3 regions of the Fictibacillus marinisediminis genome follow, and region 2 is predicted to be linked to each of the others. Evidence: riboswitches for the same ligand, from Rfam matches in the RefSeq annotation. Region 2 holds a riboswitch; each other region holds the start of a gene.
What was found. A riboswitch is a leader RNA that binds a small molecule or an ion and turns the genes downstream of it on or off. The one in region 2 is predicted to bind cyclic di-GMP.

Region 1 (8,118 bases), on a different contig from region 2:
TTCTGTATTCAAGAGCTGCAGAAGAAGGTACAGGGTTCTCAACTGTTGAAGAGGGCGCGCTCAAGATCTCCAGGCAAAAATGTTCAAGATCCCCAAAATCAAGCAACCCCTTTTCCTGCTTTTCTTTTAAAAAACGGCGGCCAAACTCTTGAACCAGTTCTGCAAGATATTTTACAACCGGGGCCATCTCCTGCAAGTGAATCACATACGACTCCGGCGGCCTGCTGAACAGATCTTCTTTAATTTGAGAGACTTTCTTTTTTACCTGGTCCCGCATCTTCTTTACTTTTTCTTTGAGAACAGGATCTACCTCTTTTCCGCGCACCTGTTTCATCGTTGCAAAAGCACCGGATTGAAACACGTCATAAAGCTCTTGCCAGGATAAGACAGCAGCGGCTACAAGGCGCTTTACAAAAACCAGATCGTTTTCAATCGTTTCTCCGTATGCGGCAGGTCCTAGAGGAGACCGTGCTGTGTCTAGGGCACGTTCAAGTACGGTTCCTAAGCCTTTCAGCTGCATCGCCACATCTTCCAGCAGCTCTTTCGTCCAAGGCAGATCATCGATTATCGCCTCTTCACCAACATCATACTGAGCCGCCATTTGCTGCAGCCATTGTGCCGGTTCAGGATGGCTTCTTGAAAAATCATAGAGCTTTAGAATTAGGCGCTGCAGTTCAATATCATTCCGATCTGAACTGTATGCATCAACCACATCAAAGAACGCATGGCCCTCTCCCTTGCTGTACTCTTCTTCAAACAGATTTTCCAATACTTCCTGCCTGATTAATTCTGCTTCGGTGTCATCGGCAATCCTAAAGCCCGGATCCAGATCGATCTGATAATAATACTTTCTCAATACTTCAATACAAAAGGAGTGAAGCGTGGAAATGGAAGCTTTATTCAGCAAACCGAGCTGCCTTCGCAGATGGAGCGATGCCGGATGCAGAGAAAGCTCTTTTTCAATCGCATCTCCTATCCTTTTTCGCATCTCAGCAGCGGCGGCGTTTGTAAATGTAACGATGAGCAGTCTGTCGACATCAGCGATTTCTTTTCTGATCATCGAAATAATCCGCTCAACAAGCACGGCTGTTTTTCCCGACCCTGCTGCAGCAGCAACAAGAATATCCTGCCCTCTCGATTGAATCGCTTGCCACTGGTCATCTGTCCATAAGCTGTCTGCGGGCTTTTCTGCTATTTTAATCATCTCTCCTTCCTCCTTCCTCGTTCATTTTGGCTAATATATTCTCATCACTTTCGTCTTTTAACAGCCTGTATTGATTTTCTTCGAGCGACTGGTCGAACTGGCATACCGAACGATAGGAGCAGAAGGTACATGGCACTTTACTTTTCATTTGATAAGGGGAGATATCTATGACCCCTTCCGTAATGTCTGTGCCGACATCCTTAATGACCTTTCGAACATAATTCGTCATCGTTGAAAACTCTTCCTCGGTTGCTACAGATGAGTGAGTAGGATGAAAACCTTTCGAAGTAATGGAAACAGGTATGATATCTGATTTTTTTTCAAAGACCGTATCCATCAATTGCACCGTCTCAGTATCTGCCAGCACCAAGCCTTTCATCTTGAACTTCTTGTAAAGTTCGTGCTGCACCTCTTCAAGAGTCAGCAGCTTTTTGTTTGTAACTAATGGGTTATGGATGTGGAAATACAGAACACCGGCCGGATGTGCTTCCCTTCCGAGCCATTGTTTGGAGTGGCTGATGACAACATCAAGATACGTAAGCATCTGCAGGGCGATCCCATAATAAACTTCTGAGAGGTTTAACCCTGTCGAGCTTGATTTATAATCAATGATTCTTAACATCAGTCCGTCTGACCCTTCGGCGGAATCCACACGGTCAATTCTTCCGATAATCTCCATGGTTGTGCCGTTTGGCAATTGATATTTAAGCGGTGGAAGGGGCTGCTGTTTGCCGAACCCCAGCTCAAGGCCGATTGGAGCAAAGCCGCTGGCTCGCGCATGCTCGCTTAACATATGGGACGCTCTGCCGACAATATCCTTTAATTTGCTCTTTATATATAAATGGCGTTTCGTACTGAGCAAGATCTGGCTCTGAAGCTTTAATGCGAGGCTTTCCACCATTTCTCCCGCAATGCGGTAACAATCCTTCCTAGAAAGATCGCGCCAGCTCATGTGGTTGGAGCCCAGAAAATCATCCATGTTCTTTAGAGCAGCATGAAACAGCTGACCGATATCAGGTGCTTCCAATCTATACAGCTTTCTTTCCTGGAGCTTCAGCCCATAGGAAAGAAACTGTGAAAAAGGACATGACTGGTGCAGTTCCATCCTTGAAACGCTGGCCGTAATCTCACTTCCGTATAACTCTTTCGTTACAGCCGGTGTGAGGTTGTTTTCCTGATTAAAATAAAATAGACTTCCCAGCACGGTTTCCCCCAGCCATTTCCACCTATCCTGAACGGTAGTCCAATTATAAACATCCCACCAAACCCCTGAGATGGGATAGCCTTTCTTCCATTCACGCAGCTGGGTATTGAGATAGGAAATCGCCTTTTGAGGATGCTGGATATAAACCAAATCGTTGCCGTTTTCCGGATCGCTTTGAATCAATTCTTCTTTAAGTCCAGGGAACAATGATTTCACCCTGCCGATCACCATGGAAGGAAGCAGATTCTTCCCCTCCTCATCTGCCAGCGGATAAGAGATATACAGCTTGTCTGTGGCATTCGCCAGTGAAAGATAGATGAGGAATTGTTCATCTAAAAGCTGCCTTCTTGAACCAGGAGCAAGAGGCAGGCCGTTCTTTTCAAGAACATCCCTGTCATCTTCTGAAAGTATTCCTTCCTCCTTCGGCTTTGCCGGCAGAACCCCGTCATTGACACCCATAATGAAGTGGCATTTTACGCCTGAGTAACGGGAGCGGTCCATCGTTCCGGCCAGCACCTGATCGAGGGCAGGCGGTACAAGGGCAAACTTTAGGCTTTCTAAGCCTGTATCCAGCATTTTGATCCATAGATCAAGCTTGATGCTTTCTTCACCCGTAATCTCTACCATCTCATCTAGAAGCTCTACAACTGCATCCCAGACCTGATCATGTTCACGTGCAATCCTGAGCTTGCCTTCCTGCTGTGCTCTTTGACTGAGACGTTCAAGCTTCATCGGGATATGCAGACGTTCAAGATAAAGAAACAGCACCTCACAGAACCCCCGGACATTGTCCGCGTTGTTCAAGTCATGTGAAAGTTTGTCCAGCGGAGACGCAACCATATGCCTGACTTCGTTCAGCCGCTCCTGCTTTTCTTTTTCCTCATCTGTCTGGACGAATTCATGTTCTTCCAGCGCCTGAAAACGCTGCACCTTCCACGGCTTCTTCTCTATCCAGCGATACCCCTGAATACCGTATGCGAGCACATAATTCTCCAGTTCATCCATTTCATGGCGAAGTTCCGCCCATGAAAAATCACTGTCTACAGGATAAAGCAGATCTGTTTTTACAGCACGGAAAACCGATTCGTACCGCCAGTTGCTTGTCACAGCTTCCAGCGACGAACGGATCAATTCAACGAGCGGATGGTGAAGCATCGGTTTCTTCTGATCTAAAAAGACAGGAATTTCATATTCCTCAAAGACCGTTTCAATCAAGTCGTAATAATCATTCATGTTTCGAATGGAGAGGGCGATCTCCCTGTATCGGTAGTTTTCATCACGGACAAGGCGGATGATCTCCCTGGCAGCGGCTTCGATTTCCGTTCTCCGATTAACGGCAGATTGAACAGAAATGCCGTTTGACGCATCAAGTTCCATAGCTGGCCTGCGGTCGAACTGGCTTTCTAAATGAGCCAGAGAGGGTGTACCGCTGAACCTTGGCGTTTTTTCCAGAATAACCGGCTCTCTTTCAAACACACCCTCTTCCTGTGCTATTTTTTTAATGGAGAGAAGTGTATTTTTCGGAGTATAGAACAGATCAAGCTCATGGGGATGTCCAGCACTTTCGTATGAATCAAGAGTCAGGGCAACTGTTACATGATCTGCATGTTTCAGCAGCATCCGAATGACTTCAAGTTCCTGCGGCGTGAACTGGTGAAAACCGTCTATGTAGAATTCAGCCTCTTTTATATACTCTGAATAAGGAATCTTCTCTGCCAGCAGCCTTAAATAATCCTCGGTATCCACGTATTTATGAACCAATGCTTTTTCTAATTCTCCGTAGATCAGGGCGAGGTCCGTAAGCTTGTCCTGAAGAACATTTCCTTTTTCATCGCTGTTAAATTGCAGCAGCGTCTGAGCGTTCCAGTCGAGCTGCTCGGCATCCACGCAGTATCGCTTGAATTCAGTGATCATATTTTCCATAAGTTCATAGAATCCATTCTGATCTGACGCTTTTTTAAATACCTTTAGATACTGTTTTTTGTTTTCTATTATTTTTCTGAGCATCATGTTCATACCGACACTTGTAATATGAAGTCTGGTCATCCCTCCGACATCACCTAGGACTTTCCATGCCAGACGGGAAAAACTGAACACCTGGGCACGCATCATTCCTTCGAGGCCAGGTGTCTTTGCCAACTCATATTCGGATTGAAATGTCATCTGATCGGGCACCAAATAGATAATGGGTTTTCCCTCCGGATTTGCAAAAAGAGACTCTCTGATCTCGCTTAAACTGCGGTCACTCTTTCCGCTTCCGGCTCTTCCAAGAATAAAGCGCAAACTCATATCCTCACCTCTGTCAACCTAATAATCTTAAACCTATTATCTCATAAAACAGTATGTAAAAGAATGATAACGACTGCAGAAAAGCCTGCCTTTAACTGGAACAAGGCAGGCACTGAACATTCTATTCATTATTGCTTTATGTCTCTTTTATTCATGTACATTCTTTCATCCGCAAGACGCAGGTAATGATCAATATTGTCAACCGCATCCGCATGCAGGCGAATGGTTCCATAGGCCAGCGAGACCTTTTCATTCCACGAACGCAAATACAGATCAATCTGGCCGGCCAGCTGATAGGCTGTTTGTTCTGTATGGCCGGGAATCAAGAATACAAACTCGTCGCCTCCAAACCGGAAGCCGAGATCCATTTGCAGCTTTTCCGCAAAGAAAGCGATCTGCTGCAGCAGCTCGTCTCCCATATGATGCCCGAACTGGTCATTGATCTCTTTAAAATCATTGATGTCCATCATAATCAGTGACAGTGGATATTGGCCCCTTTTTGCCTTCAGGACCTCTGTTTCCAGGCAATGATAAAAGTAACGCCTGTTATATAGGTTCGTCAATGGGTCTCTGATGCTCAGTTCTTTCAGATCGGTTACTTGTTTTGAAAAATAACCGCTTAAAACCCCGATCATTAAAGAATTGGCAGCATGTCCCCATCTCTCCAGAAAAAACAGTTTGTTTTCAGCTGTTTCTTCCTTAATCAGGTTCTGAATAACACTGTTGCCCGCCTGCCTCAGACTCTTTGCTAAAAGAGGAAGGAGCTGATGGGGGATAGCCCTTTGCCCGGCAAAATCATGTCCCTGCTTGAAACCCCGATCTTCAATTCGTTCCATGCAGGAGTTAAATTCTTCATTATGTATAAAAATGCCTTTTATCAAGGCAGTTAACATCCATTTAAGATGCATCTGGTATTCTGAATCTGTATAGGCCAGGAAGGGAACAAACAGTTCATTCTTTTCCAGATGAAGAAGATGCCTCTCGATAATGCTGGGAATGGATTCGATATGAAGGTTATAAAGACGGCTTTTGAGGTCGGCGATGTCCGTTTCTGGCATAGGTTGGATCCCTCTATTCAATATAGTATTTAAGAAGTGACCGGCTTTGAACAAGATGTATTTGGCCGAACATAACAAAAAAAGCCATCTCCCCTGCAGGGAAATCGCTCTTTCCCCTTTGGCAACCCGGCTGCCATAGTTTCTACAAACGTTAGGCCCGCGGCTTTGCGTCCCACCTTTTCAGATGGTTTGCTCTGAGACAAAGGTCTCTTCTATTTATCCGATATAGTAATTATATACCATATAACCTATTTTTACCAACACCAAACACGAACCTTAGACCTATTTTTTCATTTTCCATCTTTTGTACCATCGATAGCCGATTCGTACACCATTCAGCACCGGATAAGGAACTCTAAGAGGGAATCTATAAAAGAACGGCTGATAGATCTTAAAATAAGCCTTTCTTAAATCTCTCCATTTATAGCATTCCTCTTTCTTGCAAAAATCTGAAACATCCACAATGATTCCCCGCCCATTAGAAATCATTACATTTTTCCCGTGAACATCCCGGGGAAAAAGGCCGCGGTTTCGAGCATAGCACAGTGCTTCATCCACGTCACGAATCACGTTTTCGGAAATTTTCACCCCTTTATGCAGGCAATCATAAAGTGTTATTCCTTCGATTCGCTTTAGGATCAAGTGGCGTTCTCCATATCCGTAACAGCGTGAATATCCAGGGTGCTCCCCCAGCTGCCGGTAAACAGATATCTCTTCAAGCAGGTCTTCATGATTTCTGCCATAAATCTTAACGACTTGGTCAGGGAAATCAGGACGGACGAAAACGGCAGCATAATTGCCGCAGCCCAGAAGCTCCCACGGTTCAGGAGCGAACAGAACTTCCACAGGATCACCGGGATTCCTGCTAATTATTTTTACTTCTTGTGTTAACTCCTCTGCTAACTGCGTATACTTTTTCATGATTCACCTGGCCCGATTCCTAAGTCTCTCGCCGAAAGCTTTGAACAGCTTTGCTATTTGCGCTCTATCAGCGTACCAAAAAGAAAATGTTTCATCAGCAATTCTGCTTTATTTCGAAGATGGACGTTCGGGAATCTCATAACTTCCTGATATCCCCGGATAAAAATCTGATATTCTGTGATGTCATCCACTGGCCTTCCATCCGTTACTTTAATTTTACGGGCCATCATTTCTTTTTTCACATCTTTTAATTCAAAACTGATGGCATTCATCACATTCTCGATGAGTGTGACATACGGCTGCCTTAATTTGAAAGGAGAAACGGCAATCACTTTTAAATCACGGTTAAAGATGGTAAGCAGCATAGGATACATAATATATTTATCTACTAGTATACGATCTCTTTCATCGCCATATAACATTTTTGTTCCTCCCGATCGCCGTTCAGGCCGTTTTTCCGGCAACCGACAAAATATTAGACAGCTTAAACGTACGGATTTGTTTTCGAAGACAGCAATAGGCGGTTAACGTTTCTCCTTCACAAGAAATCGGAAAAACGTAACGCTGAGTAAACTGCCCGCCGCCAGACTGATAGATCATCATAAAGGGAGAACGTTCAGACACACAACGCATCAGCAATCGATTCATTTTAGCCACCGCCTTACCATTTATTTATTCACAGTATATGCGAACAAACGTTCTTTATGCAACTAGAAAAATATGCCTATCCTTAGTAAGGATAGGCATATACCCTAATAATATTACACGCTTTGCAATAATCCTTTCTGTCCCAGTGCCTGATGAAGGCTTCCTGCGATGGAAAATCCCTCAAAGCTAATTCCCAGAGCAACAACGGTCTGAGCAAGTTCTGGCCGCATGCCTGTCAATGTTACATCCACACCGAGAAGCTTTAAGGATGTAATCACTTGAAAAAGGTTATGGGCGACCATCGTATCAATGATTGGAACACCTGATAAATCAATATAAAGGTGCTCAATCTGCATCTCCATACATTCATTAAGAGCGATCTCCATGATCAATTTCGAGCGGTGTGTATCAATGGGACCGACGAGAGGCAGGACCCCGACCGTCTGCGTAAGGCGGACAACAGGAACAGACAGCTCTTCAAGTGCATCTCTGGCCAAGTCGAGCAGATGATGATTATAGTCCACATAGGCCACGCTGAAAGAATAAACCACCTTATCCAATAATGGATCAATAATAGTCACAGCCTTCATGACTGTATGGTTATCGTAATCATTTCTTTCCACTTCTTTTCCAATGAATTCCCAGATGATCGTCCGGTAAAGCCGTGTAGAATCGAGGGCTGTATCAAGGGACAAATTGATTTCTACCGCAATTTCCCCGCTTTTTTTTCCCCATTCTAAAAATCTTTTTTCTGATTGTTCGAGGTTTGAGAATAATGCTTCACCGATGAATTG
Region 2 (8,118 bases):
GCCTACATCAAGTGAAGAAACTGTATAGCTTACTGGAGTATTTTTTAACTGTTCTTTAGTTACATTTCCCTCTGGAACAACCTTTTCTATTTTCGAAGTGTCAAGTTTACCATTTTTAGCATCATTACAACCTACAAGTATAAAAATCAATAATACAGGAACTAACCAAATTTTTTTCATCAAATCCTCCTCAATACTCTAACCAGAATGCTTATTACCAATAAATGTATTCCCTGTAATAGGGATTCATCCTTTATTTGATATGTTTTTTAACGAGTAATTATTACGTATAAAAACAACAAACTTTACGAAAACAGCCTTAATTTATGGATTCCCTACTCGCTATTTGGTAAAAAAATCAAATAGAATTAAAAAGTCATAATGTAATAAAAGATTCAAATACAATAAAACAAAATCAAATATATTAAGCTGATCTTCCAGATTTGAGGTTCTTTCAACGGGCTCTAAGCTTGGCCGGCTACATTAAGAACCAGCTCATTCATAAAACTCACAAATACACATGTAATCTATTAGATTATTCACTTTCCACAGGTCGTTAGTTAGATAAGGATCTTTAATAACAAGTGAATAAATAGAATATCCACAATTCACAAGAATACAATTGGAACAACAAAAAGGTAAAAAAAATAGAAATCCTTCGATTTCCAAGATCTTTATGCTTGGATGGATTCCCTTAGGTACTGAATCTGGTTATTTAGGTATATCTGCAACACGACGAATACTCTTGTTTCATTTCTTTTTAAACAAGAGTAAATCTGAATATTAAAATGATAGTTTTGTTCTATATTTCTCTAAATGTAACTCTATATGTGCCTTTATTAATTCCACGGCCGGTATAGTTTTCTTAAAAGGCTCAAATATGGATCTGAAAACAACTCTGAAGTACGCCCCTAAGCTGTAAATCTTAAAACGTTTACCAGATGCTGCTGTGGTGTTTAATCGTTCTTCGATAATGGCTGTGGCTGCTCCGTAAATCTCTTTAATTACGCCATCCCTTAAGGAAAGGTTATCTACGTATTTCAAATTTTCTACTACTTCTTGTTTGAAGGCCAGCATAATTGAGACTCGATCCCGCTTCTTGTAACGAAGTCCATTTCTATCCAAGTAGCGGGATAGGTCGTCACTATAGGCGGCCATTAACTGATCCACACCTAAAACATCTGGCTGCTCTACACACTTCTCTTTAAAGCTAAATTGATAAGCTTTCACCCATACCTGGTGCTTCCTCATGGAAAGGCCGATGGAGTGAACGTTAAAAATCGGTTTTAAAATTTCAAAAATAGCTCTAATCTCTTTAGACGTTCGGTTGAGCTCCTTTTTTAAAGTAGATAAATTTTGGACCTGGAAGGAACTTTCTAAAGCTGATTTCCCTCTTTTTTGTCCTAATTTTACGCGTAGCTGATTAAATAACTTTAAAGTAAATTTTATTGCACGTGGGTTTTTAGTTCTCACAAACTCCGCTAATATATTGGTTTCAAACAACGCGAAAGGAACCCTGAAATAGTTAGGTCTGGCTTTACGATCGTCATTATATAATTCCTGTTTAGTAAACCTTTCATAGTTGAGAATCTCTACACAATATTCATTATTAATGACGATCTCTTTTATGATTTTGTGTTGAATCAAGAATTGATATCCATAGTAAAAGGAAGAGGCTGGTATGGAGAGTTTCTTAGCCCATTGGTTAGGAATAAAGTTCCTTACGATTCCAGTACTTTCGGAATCACATACTAAAGCAAGGATATTTGCCCAAGCTGAAGCAGGGAATTGATAGGCCTCATCCAATTCCAATAGAAATTTTCTATAAAAATGTGGGAACACAAAACCAGACACTTTTAGATCCGATCTAGGTATTTTAATTGATTGCGTTCTCATAAGAAAATACACTCCATCAATGATAAATTAGCGATGATTTTTGTAGAATAATGTTGAAAATCCACTGCTTTTTTGCCTTTAATATCATTGAAATGTGGAGCTGCATTGTTTATAATAGGGATTATAAACAATACAAATTTAGGCAATAAGAAAGCAGCCTTTTAAAAAGTGGCATTTTTAAAAGGGTGGATTTTATAAAGTTGTCCGTTGAAAGTTGTAAGTTTAAACAGTGTGTTTTACATCCTCTAGTGAGGAAAGCTGGTCGTTGGCGCGATCAGCTATTTTTTTACTATTTATGTAAAATTAGAATACAAAAAAACGTCCACTTTTTGTATGCACGTCGAATTAAATGCGTTTAAGGATAGACTCCTCCCTAAAAATGGGTATAGTTCTCCCAGACACATTTCATCGACAAATTTACTATATCATATTATGAGTAAATTTGGTAAACAAATTTTACAAGTCAATAGTTGCCAAAAACATTAAAATATTTTATACTGAGTTTAACTAAATAAAGCGTTTAACGCTTTTCATCGACAGGGAAATCCTCTCACATAAGTGGGAGGATTTTTCGTTTATACCCATCCTCTAGGTTTAGGCTCAGCACTGAGTTTGACACGTCTTTTTCTCAATGAATTGGTTGGTATCAGCAGGTTTCTTAGAATTATCAATAACTAGTTTTAGCATAATGTATATCCCCTTTCTCGTGTAAAATGTTTAAACTGATCCTAAAACAGCAGGAGCAATCAAGGAAAGTAAAGTTACGATAATGGATCCTACATATAATCGTTTGCTCCAGCGGAAGTATTCTGGCTGCCCGAACATTTTGTAGAAGAGACGTATGACAAGTCCAATGATAACCATAGCTATAGCAAGGTAAATGCCAACGCTGGTTAGTAAACCGATAAAATCATTGGTGAGTGTTGTAAAATTATTTAAGTCTCTCGTTAATACAAAGATTGGAACGAGACGGAACCCTATTATGGCAATTAAGGACGAAATCATGGAAGTTGACGACCATTTTAGCCATACTGGATGTTTAAATGGAATGGCAACCGCGTAACTTAAAATCGAAAGGACAAAAACAACGGTGATAAGCTTAATTCCAACGTTATAAATCTTTGGAGTGAGCTGACCGGCATCCTGCTGCATATTTCCTAAAACCTTGGTTGTGTCGTCTTTTTGCTCCAGTTGAGTATTGAACTTATTTACATTAAATGAATCTGCCAGGACGGGTTGGGGACCTAAAATCAGAAGCAAGAAAATCAATGAAAGCAGTTTTTTCATTTAATTTCCCCAAGCCTCCGAAAAACGGTGTCTTACTTCCATTTCCATTAGCTCTTGAGCTAATTTCCCTTGCAGGACTGGGCAGTAGAATGAAACAGAAAAGTATTTATTATGCGTGTCGAGAGAATTTTTGAGATCATTGTTTTCCATAAAATCACTTAAACTTGCAACCCAATGAGAATAAACAGTTTGATTAAATTTTTGATCTGTGCCCCATTTTCGAAGCTTAGTGCTGCCCACCTTAATTTTGAATATAACTTGAATCATTCTGTAGTTCCGATATACGAATTGTAATCCTGTAATATTTTGAGAGAGGACCATTAACTTTCTTAATGGACGATCCAAAAAGCTAACCCAGTTCTTTTGCATTTTAGAGGGAATATTAATTCCTATCTCAACTTCTAAATCCTCGTGTTCTATTTCACCTTCATCATTTACGTCTGCACTAATAGTAAAGGCTTCAAAACGATCGGTGAACTTTTGTAACCATTGGTAGTACGCATATTCCATATGTTCTTCTAAAGTTTCAAAATATGTATTGCTCATTTGCATGTGTTGAATTCCTTTAAAGCTTATAAAAGGAGATTCACCGGATATATACTCAAATTTAAACTTTTTGATGGCTGTGCCATCCTTTCTAATTTCTTTTTTAAGTTGTTCAAAGCTTTTATCCAAATTCCCCATGCGTACCCCATCTTTCTTTATAAAAATAAATACAAAAAGATACCGTTTGAAAACAGTATCCACGACAGACTTCTGGTTTCGGTAACCGGCTAGCTTTTCCATCATGGATGAAGCCCCTTGGCTTTGCGTCCTTGGATTTCCCCAAGTTTGCCTTTTCGGTTCAAAATCACAATATTTAACTATACAGTTACATTATACCAAAAATAATAATAAAGTCGCAGTCCTTTTCTACTAAATTATTCGAATTTTGTCATTTTTTATCATAAAAAGCAATAAAGTGTAAATAAACAATAGTAATTTAATATCCTTAAGCACCTCCTTATAAAAGCGGTGAAATATTATCCACCCTCTAGATTCAACCAATATGATGTAAATCTAGAGGAAGGACAAAATCAATTTGTCCCGCAGTTGACTAACCAATCATTTGCATAGAATTAGCTGCTGCTTCCTCTACTCTCACTATTTTTACAACGGAAACTAAATTACCTTTTCGATTAACGTGAACGAGCAGCAGGTCTCCATTAGATAAAAACCTGGCTCTTTTCCCTACTTTCAGCCATTTTCTTTTTGACAAATCTCTGAAATGGATAAAGCGTTCTTGAATGCCGATTACACGGCCATACCAGACTTGAGTACCCTCTAAATTTTGAGCAATCTGAGCTGTTGAACGATGCTGATGACAAACAGGAAGATCAATATCTAGTAAGCTTGTGTCTTCTTCTGAATTGATATTAAGGATATAATCGCTGGGATTCAGCTGCTTAAGCTGCATAGATCCTTCTTCCGCAAAAGAATGTTCCGGAATACATTCAGTAATTACAGGTGGAACATCTTCATCCAATACTACTGGAGAAGGGATAGCGGGCGTAAAATACTCAGGAAATTGCCCTTTTAAATCATCCATGCTTTTATATTTTCCTTCAACCTCATATAGCTGATATTGAGTTTGAATGATAGCTTCCAAATCATCACCGCATTCAGCTAATCCAGTAAGCCGATTACGAAGGATTTCTCCTTTGTCCATTTCAGTCTTCTCTAACTCCTTTTCAAGCTCTGCGAGTAAGTCTTTTTGTGGTGAACCCGCAATTAAGGAAGTCACAGCACTAGAACTTTGAAAATTCGTTTGAGGTTCTTGGAACGTTGTGTTTGTTTTTTCAGAAACCTCACAATTCTCCTCAATCCACTTAGAAAAATCAGCCTTACCAAACTCGTCATATGTAGCTTGATAGAGAAGCCCATCGTCAGGCTGCTCTTCAGCTGTATATTGTGTATTTAAATGGATCAGACCTTTATCAAAGGAATACCAATCAATTATGATATACAAGACCATAAAGATGGATCCTAAGACCATCAGCAATATGTTCACTTTTTATCCCCCTATAAAGTTAATTAAACCGCCATTAGCAGTTCGTTATCTTTACTCCCGTCTCGTTCCCGAAACCGCTCAATGATTGTTTTTGTGATATCGAAGATTTGAGACCCATAGTTCAATAGCGCGTCTCCGTCTCCTTGGCTCCAACCCTTTACATATTCAAAGCTGTAAGAGCTGGTGTCCAATCCGAAGAATGAACAAACAATGAAGGCTGTTCCTTCTGCTACAACCTCCCGTTCTTTAGAAGTGCTCATGTTTCCTAATCGATGCACCTGCGAATGGACATATTCGTGAACTAAAGTTTTGGCTCGTTGATTTATCGAAACTTTGTCACTCACAACGATTTCATGAGTGCCTGGCATATAATAACCGTTCGCAGATCCCGTATTACCATAAGAAATTGGACAATCTGCTACTTCATGCACCATTTCAATAATTTCACGAGCCTCGCTACAATCTCCGACCAATTCAATCTTTATCTGATCAATCGGTAACGATTCACCTTCGGTTTGACTAAAATCGAACACCGGTATTGGACAAAAACCAACCAATTTGATTTCTTCATCAGACTCCAAGACATCTTCTTTTGGATCTTTGTTCTTATTTGATCCAAAGATTGGTTTGAAAATGCGGATGGCTTTCTCACCTTTTACTACATTCCTTCCAAGTTCTTGCCATCGCGAATAAGATGCCAAAAAGGAAGCATGAGGAAGCTGTGCTTTTGCAACAAGCATGTTTTTAAATGAATAGCTTGGCATAAGTGCTTTCATTTCCAGAATAGCCTTGAAATGTTCTGGAGAATAAGAAAAGTTCTTCACGCCATCTTCTAATGTCTGCTGTAGCTGCTTCAATTTTTCTTCAATGGTTGGGCAGCTTTTCTTCCAGTTCCTCTTAGGCATACTTTTATCCATTTTAAACCCTCCAATAATCATTGTATTTATATAAAAAACGAGTATAAGGGAGCGAAAGCACCGATTATACTAGTTTTGGAAAACGCCTATTCGTTTGTTGAATAGCTGCCAGAAACGCAAAAAGGCCTCTGAGCTGATTTTTACACACTTGTAGTGTAAACGTCAGTCCCAGAGACCGTAGATTGATTATTAACCTGCTATTTCAAATAGAATAGCAAAACAAAAAGGTAAACAGTAAAGAGGTATACGTATAGTATAAAATCATTGTATAAATTTGTAAAGATGGATTTAAAGAAAGTGAATATCTTTGAATAAAGAAGAGATATAAGCCGCTTTGTCGCCACTATTTAATCATTGTTTTTCATCTGATTATACCTAAATCAGTTATTATTTTTTATAATAAGCTCGGCTAAATATCCGCCAATAACCATCATCACTTTGCCTTTGCCACTTTTAATGTTATAATTCTTCAAACGAACCACTGCCCAGGGTACAGAGCCTGGGCTATTTTTATTTAATCAAATGTTGTTCAATGATGGAGTTCAACTAAATCGTAAGTTAAAAAGTAAGTTGATTAAATCATTTTCTCCTTAAATATATCCCTTTTCTTTTAGACTGATATACTTTCCATCTCCGATGATAATATGGTCCAACAAATCAATCCCAATAACAGAACTGACTTCTTTTAAACGCTTTGTTACATCAATATCCTCTCTAGAAGGTTGTGGATTACCTGAAGGATGATTATGAGCAACAATAACTGAAGCTGCATTGGAATTGATGCCTTCTTTAAATACTTCTCTTGGATGTACAACGCTGGAGTTAAGCGTACCAACAAAGATTATACGTTTCCGAATGATTTCATTTCTCGTATTTAAATAAAGTGCGAGAAATCGCTCCTGTTTTTCATAACGTAATTCCTCCATAATGCAATCCGCAGCATCTTCTGGACTTTTAATAGCAATTCTCTTCTCTGGTAAAGACTTGCTTAATTTTTGGAACAAACCAAAAGCTGCTTTCAGCTTGATACAATTTGATTTTGATAAGCCAGGAACATTTGATAATTCTGTCTCACTTAATTCAACTAATCTACGGATTCCTAAAGCAGAAAGAAAACCTGTTGTTTCCGCAGGAGTTTTCGGCCCTAAAATGTTTGATAGCAGTGCCTGAAGATCTATCTGATCTGCACCGTAAACAGCAAGTGATTCTTTAGCTACAAGATATTGACTTTTCATTTGAACTCTCCTCATCTCTAAAATAAAAAAAGCCATTACTTCGGGGTTATCCCAAAATAATGGCTCACTCTCTAATCAGTTGTGAATGATAAAATTAAGCTCCTAATTCAAATAAATCATTAAAAAAGCTTCTGAGCTTCATGGTTAGAGTTACAGGTATATAAGCATCTGCTCCGAAGCGATATAGCTCTTCACCTTTAAATCTCCATACCAATGTAGTATCAAGCTCTTTCTCTAATGATTTAACGAAAGTATAAGCTTCCCTAAACGCTCTAACATAGTCTGAGGTTCTACAATCAAATTGATAAACCTTCCCCGTTTTGATATCACGAGCATCTACAAACTTTCTTCGATTGATCATTTTCTTAAACATGAAATCTCCCCTTAAAAGTAATTTTGCAGAAAACGCAAAAAAGCAACCTCTCAGAGTGTTTTTAAATACACACGTAAAACGTGTGTATAAAAATCAATCCAAAAGATTGCTATAGATTCTACGTAACCAGCTCTCAACAAAGTGAGGCAAAATAATAAAGATTTAATGGAAAAAACTATATGATAAATATACCATTATTGGTATTTTGTTTCAACAATTTGTTTTTAAAACTGACCATTACCAAACCTTCCAGAATTAAGATTAAAATTTAAACAAAAAAAGAAGGCTATGCGAAAATAGCCTTCTTTTTTAGATAAATGTTTGGTGTATTAATTATATCGGTATAGACTTTAAGGCGTT
Region 3 (8,118 bases), on a different contig from region 2:
CCGACAGAAAGCATGACAGACGTAGAGTTCTCTGACGATAAGTTCGCAGATGATATTCCAAAGCGCGATACAAAAAGCCCGAAATCAAAAGGCGAAGCATAAAAAGGAGACCCTAGCCTGATCTTCCCCCAATTGTATCGGGGTGAAGTTAAGATCAGACCGGGTCTCCTTCTCTTATTAAAATGAAAACTGCAGTTCAGGCACATATTGGTTCATATGTTTTTTTATTTCACGATACTGTTTTTTTTGCGTTTTTACGTCCTGCATCGGATGAACATGCCATGATCGGTCAACCCAGGTTGGGAGAAATGCAGGGTTTTCAAGCTCGATTTTAACGTTATTTCCTCTTTGAATCTTCTTCACCTTGATATCCATCATTCCCCCGATGTTTTTATAAGGGCCTGTCTGTCCGGAAAAGAAGTTGCCAAGAGAATATGCTGCGAATGCCCGCTCTCCGTTCTTTTTCTTTATCCAGGAAACCGGCTGAAGCACGTGAGGATGATGCCCGATGATGATATCCGCACCTGAATCCGCTGCCATATGGACAAGTTCTTTTTGTGCCTCATTTGGCATCCGCTCGTATTCGTTCCCAAAGTGGAGACTGATCACCACAACATCAGAAATTTTTTCTGCCTGATGAAGGTCTGCTTTCATCTTTTTCACATCGATCAGGTTAACAAGATACGGTTTGCCCTTAGGTACAGGGATGCCATTCGTTCCAAAGGTATAGCTCAAAAAAGAGAAGGTGATCTGATTTCGCTTCAGAATACGGATGATCCTTTGATCCTTGGATGATTGAAAAGCACCTGTATACGGCATGCCAATCTCATTCCAATGGTTGATCGCGCTTAAAATGGCTTTCTCTCCTCGATCCAGCGTATGGTTGTTCGCAATCGTGACCAGATCCACACCGTTCTTCTTCAGCGCATCCCCGACTTCCTGAGGTGAATTGAAGGAAGGATAGGAGGATAATCCGATCCTTTCCCCGCCAATCATCGTCTCCTGATTGGCCACCGTAATATCCGGCTTCTCCAAATAGGGTTTTACCTCTTTCAGCATCGGATTAAAGTCATAGGACCCGTCACGTTTTTTTGCTTTATTGTATACCCGGTCATGAATGAGAATATCCCCAACCGCCCCGACCGTTGCCGTGTGGACGGTCTCTTGAGGTTCCTTCTTTTTTGGCGGTTTATCCGTTGTTTTTTTAATGTTGTCCTTATTTTGCCTCTCGCTGCTTGCAGGCTCCGTTTTTCTTTCCTGAGCCGGTTTGTTTTTTAGAACAGGAATAAGGACCAGCAGCAAGATGACAACACAGATACTTGAAATGATGGTTATTTTTTTCATAGTAAGCGTTTCCTCCTCCCTCCATACTAGGCGATTGAGCAGGGATTTCAAGAGCAAAATCACATTCGTTCTATAAAATGAACGAATCGTTCTTTAAAAATAACGAAAGATTAAGAAAACGAGCGATTTAAGAAGATAACTAGGTCATTTGTACGTTAAAAAGAACAAAAATAACCAAATTCACAGGTTTTTTAAATGGTAAATTCGTTCTATACTGAACACGAGTTGTTCGTTAAAAAGAACCGCAAGATTCTCAGAAACGTCTAAGTCCTTAGGAAAAGGAGGGAGACAACATCAGAAGCAAACGGCTGAGGAAATTCAGAAAAAAGAATTGGGTATTTGTTCTAAGTTTACAAGTTGGCATTATTTTTTATTCACTCATGTACTCCCTTTACGGCCTGACCGGAACTACAAATGCCTACTTTAATGATACATCAAATGTTAGCGGAACGATACAGGCCGGGACCTGGGAGACCGAGGATGGAAAGTGGGATAAAAGCTCACTGGAGTTTCTATCTGCCTCTAAAGATTCTTCATGCAGCAACATTAGCGCTGTAATAGTAAATAAGGGTGAAATAATGCAAGGCCCCGTTAAATATGAAGTTTGGTGGGCTGAAAAAGGAAATCCAAAGGGTGGCAGTAAAGTCGACACCGGACAAATGGATGCCCTAACGAAGAACCAAAAAGAAACCCTTACATATTTACCAACGAAAAATGGCGTTTATATGTTTAAAGCGTTCCAGAGACCAGGACATCCTGGTAACGGAGAACTTTGGAGTGATGGCATTACTGTAACTGGATGTAGTGAACAAAATACTGATGAAGATAAAAGTAAAGATGAAAATAAAGATGCCAAAAAAGAAAATGTAGAGAACGAGACAGAAAAGGAACAAAAACCGGCATCTGACGATTCAGGAAAAGACAAAACAGAGGAAAAACCAGCTGAAAAGCCCGCGGAAGTTAAGGATGAAACGAAAGAACCTGACCCAGCAACAGATAGTAACACCAATGAAGCTGAACAGGACAAAGAAAATGTAAATAAAGATGCCGAGCAAAAATCGATAGATCAAAAAGTGGAAGTTCCAGAACCAAAGGAAGGTGATCGTAATGAAGACAATCAAAATTAAAAAATGGCTAAGTAATATTGTTACAACTGTATTATTTGCAACTCTATTGTTTATGGGATTTGTAGTCATCTCGTCAAAAGCATCAGGAGGAACTCCTAACTTTCTGGGATATCAACTAAAAACAGTCTTATCAGGATCCATGGAACCAGGTATCCATACAGGCTCAATCATAGCAGTTAAGCCAGGAGGAGACATGACCCGCTTCAAAAAAGGCGACGTCATCACCTTCAAGGCTTCTGAAGATAAATTGATTACCCACAGAATTTACAAAGTAAAAGGCAGCGGGGCAAACACAAGTTATGTAACAAAGGGCGATAACAATGATGCCCCTGACTTGGAGCCAGTGCTTGCCAACAATGTAGTCGCTCAGTACAAAGGCTTCACCGTTCCTTATGTAGGATACGGGATGGAATTTGCTCAATCCAAAAAAGGAACCACTTTATTGATGATCGTTCCCGGAATTCTTCTTCTCATCTACTCTGTGCTCACCATCTGGAAAGCCATAAGGGAAGTGGAAGTAACAAAGAAAGAAGATACACCGCCAGCAAGCAATTAATGGTTGCAACTCTGCAGAGAAAAATCTTTGCAGGTTCAATATAAAAAACTACATACCCATTGAAATGGGGATAGGGAGGAAAATTAAAATGAGTTTGAAAAAGAAATTAGGTCTAGGGGTAGCTTCAGCAGCATTAGGATTGTCTTTAGTAGGTGGGGGGACTTATGCGTACTTTAGTGACAGCGTAGATACAAATGCAACATTTGCAGCTGGTACTTTAGACTTAAACGCCGCTCCTACTACTATCATTAATGTTGACAAAATTAAACCAGGTGATTGGATGACACGTTCGTTCCAACTTAAGAATGATGGGAATCTAGATATTGCAAAGGTTCTCTTGAAAACTTCTTATACAGTAACTGATGCTAACGGTAATAATGCCGGTGAAGATTTTGGTAAACATATCCGTGTTAATTTCTTAGTAAACGCGGATAAGACTGATGGAGTTATTTTCTACACTACATTGGATCAACTAAAAAATATGACACCAGATGCTATTGAAAACCAAGTATTCATCCCTTGGTTAGATGAAAGAGGCGGAAAACTTGCAGCAGGGACATCCGATACTCTTTACGTTCAATATGAATTTGTAGACAACGGCCAAGACCAAAATAAATTCCAAGGTGATAAACTAGAACTTAAATGGACTTTTGAAGGCAAACAAGGCGCAGGTGTTGAAAGGTAACTTTTTCAATGGGAGGTGGGGATATCCCCACCTTTCTTTTTATAAATACATTCAAGAAGGTTGAACGCATCAATTAATGCCTAGTGCGGGGGAAAAATAATGAGCCATAAATCAACTGCATTTAAGCTAGTTTCTATTTATTGCATTATTTTGCTGACACTCGTTACTTTTTATCCATCAGGCAGCACCGGTGCTTCAAGCGTACCCGCTAAAATCGACCTCGCCGTCTCTCCCACCGAAGAATTCTTCAACGTTAACAATATGAAACCGGGAGACTGGGCCACTCGAACATTAGTTGTGAAAAATAAAGGGGACGCTCCTTTTACGTATAGCTCTAAATCTCATTTTAAAAGCGGTTCGAAAAGATTATTTAACAAGTTTCATATAAAAATCCAAGACAAATCCAAAATACTATTTGATGGACAGCTGAGCCAGTTTCAAAAGCTTGCACCGCGTAAACTGGACTCTCATTCAGAAGAAGAATTGACTGCAACCATCTCATTTCCCTGGGAATCCGGCAATGAATTTCAGGGGCTGAAAACAGAATTTGAACTTGTCTTGTTAACAGGTGATTCTGATACGAGTCCACCAACCGATCAAGATGATACCACAACAGACAACAATACACCGCCGTCAAAACATACTGATCCGCCATCAAACAACCCAGACATATCTACTTTACCGAAAACGGGTGAAACCAGTCCTTATCCAACTATCATTCTAGGATTCTTTATCTTTTCATCCGGTCTTATTTTGCTCCTCATGAAGAACTCCATCATTCCCAATCCTTTTCAAAAGGACTGAGTGATGAAGTGGATCGCATATCTACTTATACTCACAGGCATCATAACGATGTGTTACCCAAAACTAATAAACTACTATTATACGAACAAGGAAAACCACTTACTTCAATCATGGGATCACCCGCCAACCAAACAGGCAGTCAGCAGCTATAAAAAGCTGGGTCCTGTTCTTACTGAAACGAAAAATGAAACCAAACCGGTCAGGAAAGATCCTTTACCGAACAGTATGCTCGGAACTCTTGAGATCAAGCGGATCCATCTCCGCTTGCCGATTGTAGAAGGTGCCAGCCTGTCCAACCTGAAGGTTGCAGCTGGACACGTTTCCGGCACTTCGCCGATTGGTAAAGAAGGAAATGCAGCGATCGCAGCCCACCGAAGCTATACGTACGGCAAGCAATTCAATCGGCTGACAGAAGTGAAAACCGGAGACCTTATCACGATTGAAACCAAAAAAGAAAAGCTGATCTACCGGATGATCGCCAAAAAAATCGTCAAACCAGCAGACCTATCAGTCTTACATAGCAGTAAAAATGAAAATATCATCACGTTAATTACCTGTCACCCGTTCAAACATCCGACACACCGGTATATTGTGAAGGCCAAGTTAATTGAGGAAAGGTTGTTAACCAGCAAAGGAAGTCGGTGATCGTGAGGAAATTAGGAACACAGATTAAGAGGATCCGGATGGAGAAAGGCCTCAGTGTGACAAGGCTTGCTGAGATGGCTGGAATCTCTAAAGGATACTTGAGCAGCATAGAAAATCATAAAAATAACCCGTCCGCACATATGATTAAAAAGCTGGCGAAAGCCCTGGAGGTGCCTGTGGAAAAGGTCATTAATCTAGAAGCAGATATATTGGACCAGGAGTGGATGGAACTCGTCATTCAGGCAAAGGAAATGGGAATTAATCAGGAGGAAATCCGAACGTTTATACGGTATGAAAGCTGGAAACAGCAGACAAAGGATGATGAAGCGAAATGATCCGCCTTGGCAATGGAGTCTATTTATGTGAAGTAGCGGGGAATAAAGTAAAGGTCGTGTACATGGGCCGCAACATCTGTGAAATTTTTATTAATGATGAGCTAAGAGGAAGAGCCCCATTTGATTATGTAAAAAAACAAATTCTGAAGTGGGAGAAGAGAGAACCTCTATCCACTGCCTATATCGGACATTATCAATTTAAAGAACTTGTTCCGATCATCGATATCTCAGTATGAAAAAAACCGGCGCCGCTAAAGGGTGCCGGTTTAGCTTTGATTTTTATTTTTCCATTTGTTGAATTCAAGAAATTCTTTAAACTGGTCTTTGCTGACACCAGACTCCATAGCTTCTTTTACGAGCTCTGCCCATTCATAATCCAGCTCCGCCTCATTGATCTCAGCTTTTTCATTCAGCAATTTTTCAACAGGAATATCCAGGACAGCTGCCAGCTTTTCAAGCAGCTGTACAGAAGGATTTGTTTGTATATTTCGCTCAAGGGAGCTGAGATAGGATTTGGCGATACCTGCTCGTTCTGCTAGTGAGGATAGAGATAGACCTTTTTCTTTGCGATATTTTTTTACAAGTTCACCAATCACGTTAATCCCTCTTTTTTACTACAATTTTTGCTTCTATTATACATTTAGGGACGATAGGCTGTAAATAGACCAAAAGCGACATCACATTGATGTCGCTTTAAATATTCGCTCATTTGATGGTATGTACGTTTTTTGAAGATAGCTACGAACTTCCTCCATGCTTAAACCTTGCTTTTTGGCTTGTAATAGTAAGGCTACCCATTCACGATCAAGCTCTGTTTTTTTTACGGTTTCCATGTTTCCCTCCTGAAATTGGTGGTTTTCCAGGTAATCCAGCCATCATAGTAAGTCACCTTAGACCTGTGATTTTGCGTCCATGCTTTTCAGCGATGTTTGCCCTTTAACTGGAGGGTGGCATTCCCGACAGTCACTTAATTCATACAATTTTAACCAATTACTAGTGCTTAATACACAATTTTATTATAGTATCTTATTCTTTAGGAATCTGTCGTAATTTGGCCGTTACATAATTGTAATATTATTGTAAAGTAAGCGTTTTCATTGATGCTTTCCCTTGAATTGTTTAAGATAAACAGAGAGAGCAAAAAAGGGGCGAATGAGTGATGGAATTAGGGAAATGGAAAGAACTGGACGAAAAAGATTTTCTGAAAAACTTTAAGAACGAATTCTATTTAAAAGAAGGCGTGTTGTATTTGGACGGCAATTCGCTGGGGCTTTTGTCGAAAAGAGCTGAGAAATCACTGTTGGAGTCGCTAAATGATTGGAAGGAATGCGGTATTGACGGCTGGATGGACGGAAAGCATCCATGGTATACACTTAGCGAGGAACTAGGGAAGAAATTGTCGCCACTAATTGGAGCAAACCCGGAGGAAGTCATTATTACTGGATCCACCACTGGAAACCTCCATCAGCTCACATCCACTTTTTTTAAACCTTCAGGATCAAAAACGAAAATTTTAGCCGATGAGCTGACCTTTCCCTCAGATATTTATGCACTGAAAAGCCAGCTGGCTTTAAGAAGCTTGGACCCTGGCCAGCATCTGATCAGAGTGAAAAGCCGTGATGGCAGGATGATTGAGGAAGAAGACATCATCAAGGCCATGACGGATGAAGCAGCTCTTATTGTGCTGCCCTCCGTGCTCTACCGAAGCGGGCAGCTGCTCGATATGAAACGCTTAACGGATGAGGCCCACAAGCGCGGAATATTGATCGGTTTTGATTTATGCCATTCCATTGGGGCAGTGCCTCATCAACTTTCGGAATGGAATGTTGACTTTGCTTTCTGGTGCAACTATAAATATTTGAACGCGGGACCGGGCAGTGTTGCGGGACTCTATATTAATGCGAAACATTTTGGAAAAGAGCCTGGACTAGCAGGCTGGTTCGGTTCCAATAAAGATAAACAGTTTGACATGAATCATGACTTCGTGGCGGCAGATACTGCGGGAGCCTTTCAGATCGGCACTCCGCACGTGTTAAGCACGGCCCCATTAATCGGTTCGCTTGAAATTTTTGAGGAAGCGGGAATGGACCGGCTAAGAGAAAAATCTCTTAATCTGACACGCTATATGATGGAGCTGATTGAGACCGAACTTGCTGGCTTTGGATTTACGATCGGAAATCCGAGGGATGATATACGTCGCGGTGGCCATGTTTGCCTGGAGCATGATGAAGCAGCGAGAATCTGCAAAAGTTTAAAAGAGAACGGCATCGTGCCGGATTTTCGTGCACCGAATGTGATCCGCCTTGCTCCTGTTGCACTTTATACCTCTTTTGAAGATGTACATGAAGCGGTTCAGCGGCTAAAAAAAATCATGGGTGAGAAGCAGTATGAAAAGTTTTCAAACGTAAGAGAGGTGATTGCGTAATGGCTGGAAAACTGATCGATATCTCCATGCCTTTGACCTCGTCCGTTCCGACCTGGCCGGGGGACACCCCGTACTCGTTTGATTTAGCCTGGACGAAAGCAGAATCAGGATCCGTGAATGTCGGTAAAGTGGAAATGAGCACGCACACCGGCACCCATATTGATGCGCCGTATCACTTTGATAGTGAAGGAAAACGG

Region 1: another riboswitch for cyclic di-GMP. It lies ahead of LCY76_RS08655 (GGDEF domain-containing protein); the one in region 2 lies ahead of LCY76_RS23575 (hypothetical protein).
Region 3: another riboswitch for cyclic di-GMP. It lies ahead of LCY76_RS17030 (anti-repressor SinI family protein); the one in region 2 lies ahead of LCY76_RS23575 (hypothetical protein).

What each region holds. Positions count from the first base shown of each region.
Region 1 is NZ_JAIWJX010000002.1:1,579,032-1,587,149, reverse strand. Features, by position in the region: gene addA (helicase-exonuclease AddAB subunit AddA) at 1-1,204, opposite strand, end outside; gene addB (helicase-exonuclease AddAB subunit AddB) at 1,197-4,697, opposite strand; gene LCY76_RS08655 (GGDEF domain-containing protein) at 4,826-5,755, opposite strand; cyclic di-GMP riboswitch class I at 5,873-5,959, opposite strand; gene LCY76_RS08650 (serine/threonine-protein kinase) at 6,038-6,676, opposite strand; gene LCY76_RS08645 (YhjD family protein) at 6,730-7,098, opposite strand; gene LCY76_RS08640 (WYL domain-containing protein) at 7,121-7,324, opposite strand; gene LCY76_RS08635 (STAS domain-containing protein) at 7,438-8,118, opposite strand, start outside.
Region 2 is NZ_JAIWJX010000004.1:158,756-166,873, reverse strand. Features, by position in the region: gene LCY76_RS23590 (hypothetical protein) at 1-180, opposite strand, end outside; gene LCY76_RS23585 (hypothetical protein) at 784-1,896, opposite strand; gene LCY76_RS23580 (hypothetical protein) at 2,614-3,183, opposite strand; gene LCY76_RS23575 (hypothetical protein) at 3,184-3,972, opposite strand; cyclic di-GMP riboswitch class I at 3,945-4,029, opposite strand; gene LCY76_RS23570 (hypothetical protein) at 4,280-5,233, opposite strand; gene LCY76_RS23565 (ArdC-like ssDNA-binding domain-containing protein) at 5,257-6,150, opposite strand; gene radC (RadC family protein) at 6,741-7,385, opposite strand; gene LCY76_RS23555 (DUF6018 family natural product bioysynthesis protein) at 7,480-7,758, opposite strand.
Region 3 is NZ_JAIWJX010000002.1:3,198,702-3,206,819, reverse strand. Features, by position in the region: gene LCY76_RS17080 (hypothetical protein) at 1-102, shown strand, start outside; gene LCY76_RS17075 (CapA family protein) at 178-1,344, opposite strand; gene tapA (amyloid fiber anchoring/assembly protein TapA) at 1,638-2,471, shown strand; gene sipW (signal peptidase I SipW) at 2,452-3,027, shown strand; gene LCY76_RS17060 (CalY family protein) at 3,116-3,712, shown strand; gene LCY76_RS17055 (LPXTG cell wall anchor domain-containing protein) at 3,812-4,516, shown strand; gene LCY76_RS17050 (class D sortase) at 4,520-5,161, shown strand; gene LCY76_RS24055 (helix-turn-helix domain-containing protein) at 5,164-5,496, shown strand; gene LCY76_RS17040 (hypothetical protein) at 5,493-5,732, shown strand; gene LCY76_RS17035 (helix-turn-helix domain-containing protein) at 5,763-6,092, opposite strand; gene LCY76_RS17030 (anti-repressor SinI family protein) at 6,174-6,329, opposite strand; cyclic di-GMP riboswitch class I at 6,356-6,440, opposite strand; gene kynU (kynureninase) at 6,656-7,921, shown strand; gene kynB (arylformamidase) at 7,921-8,118, shown strand, end outside.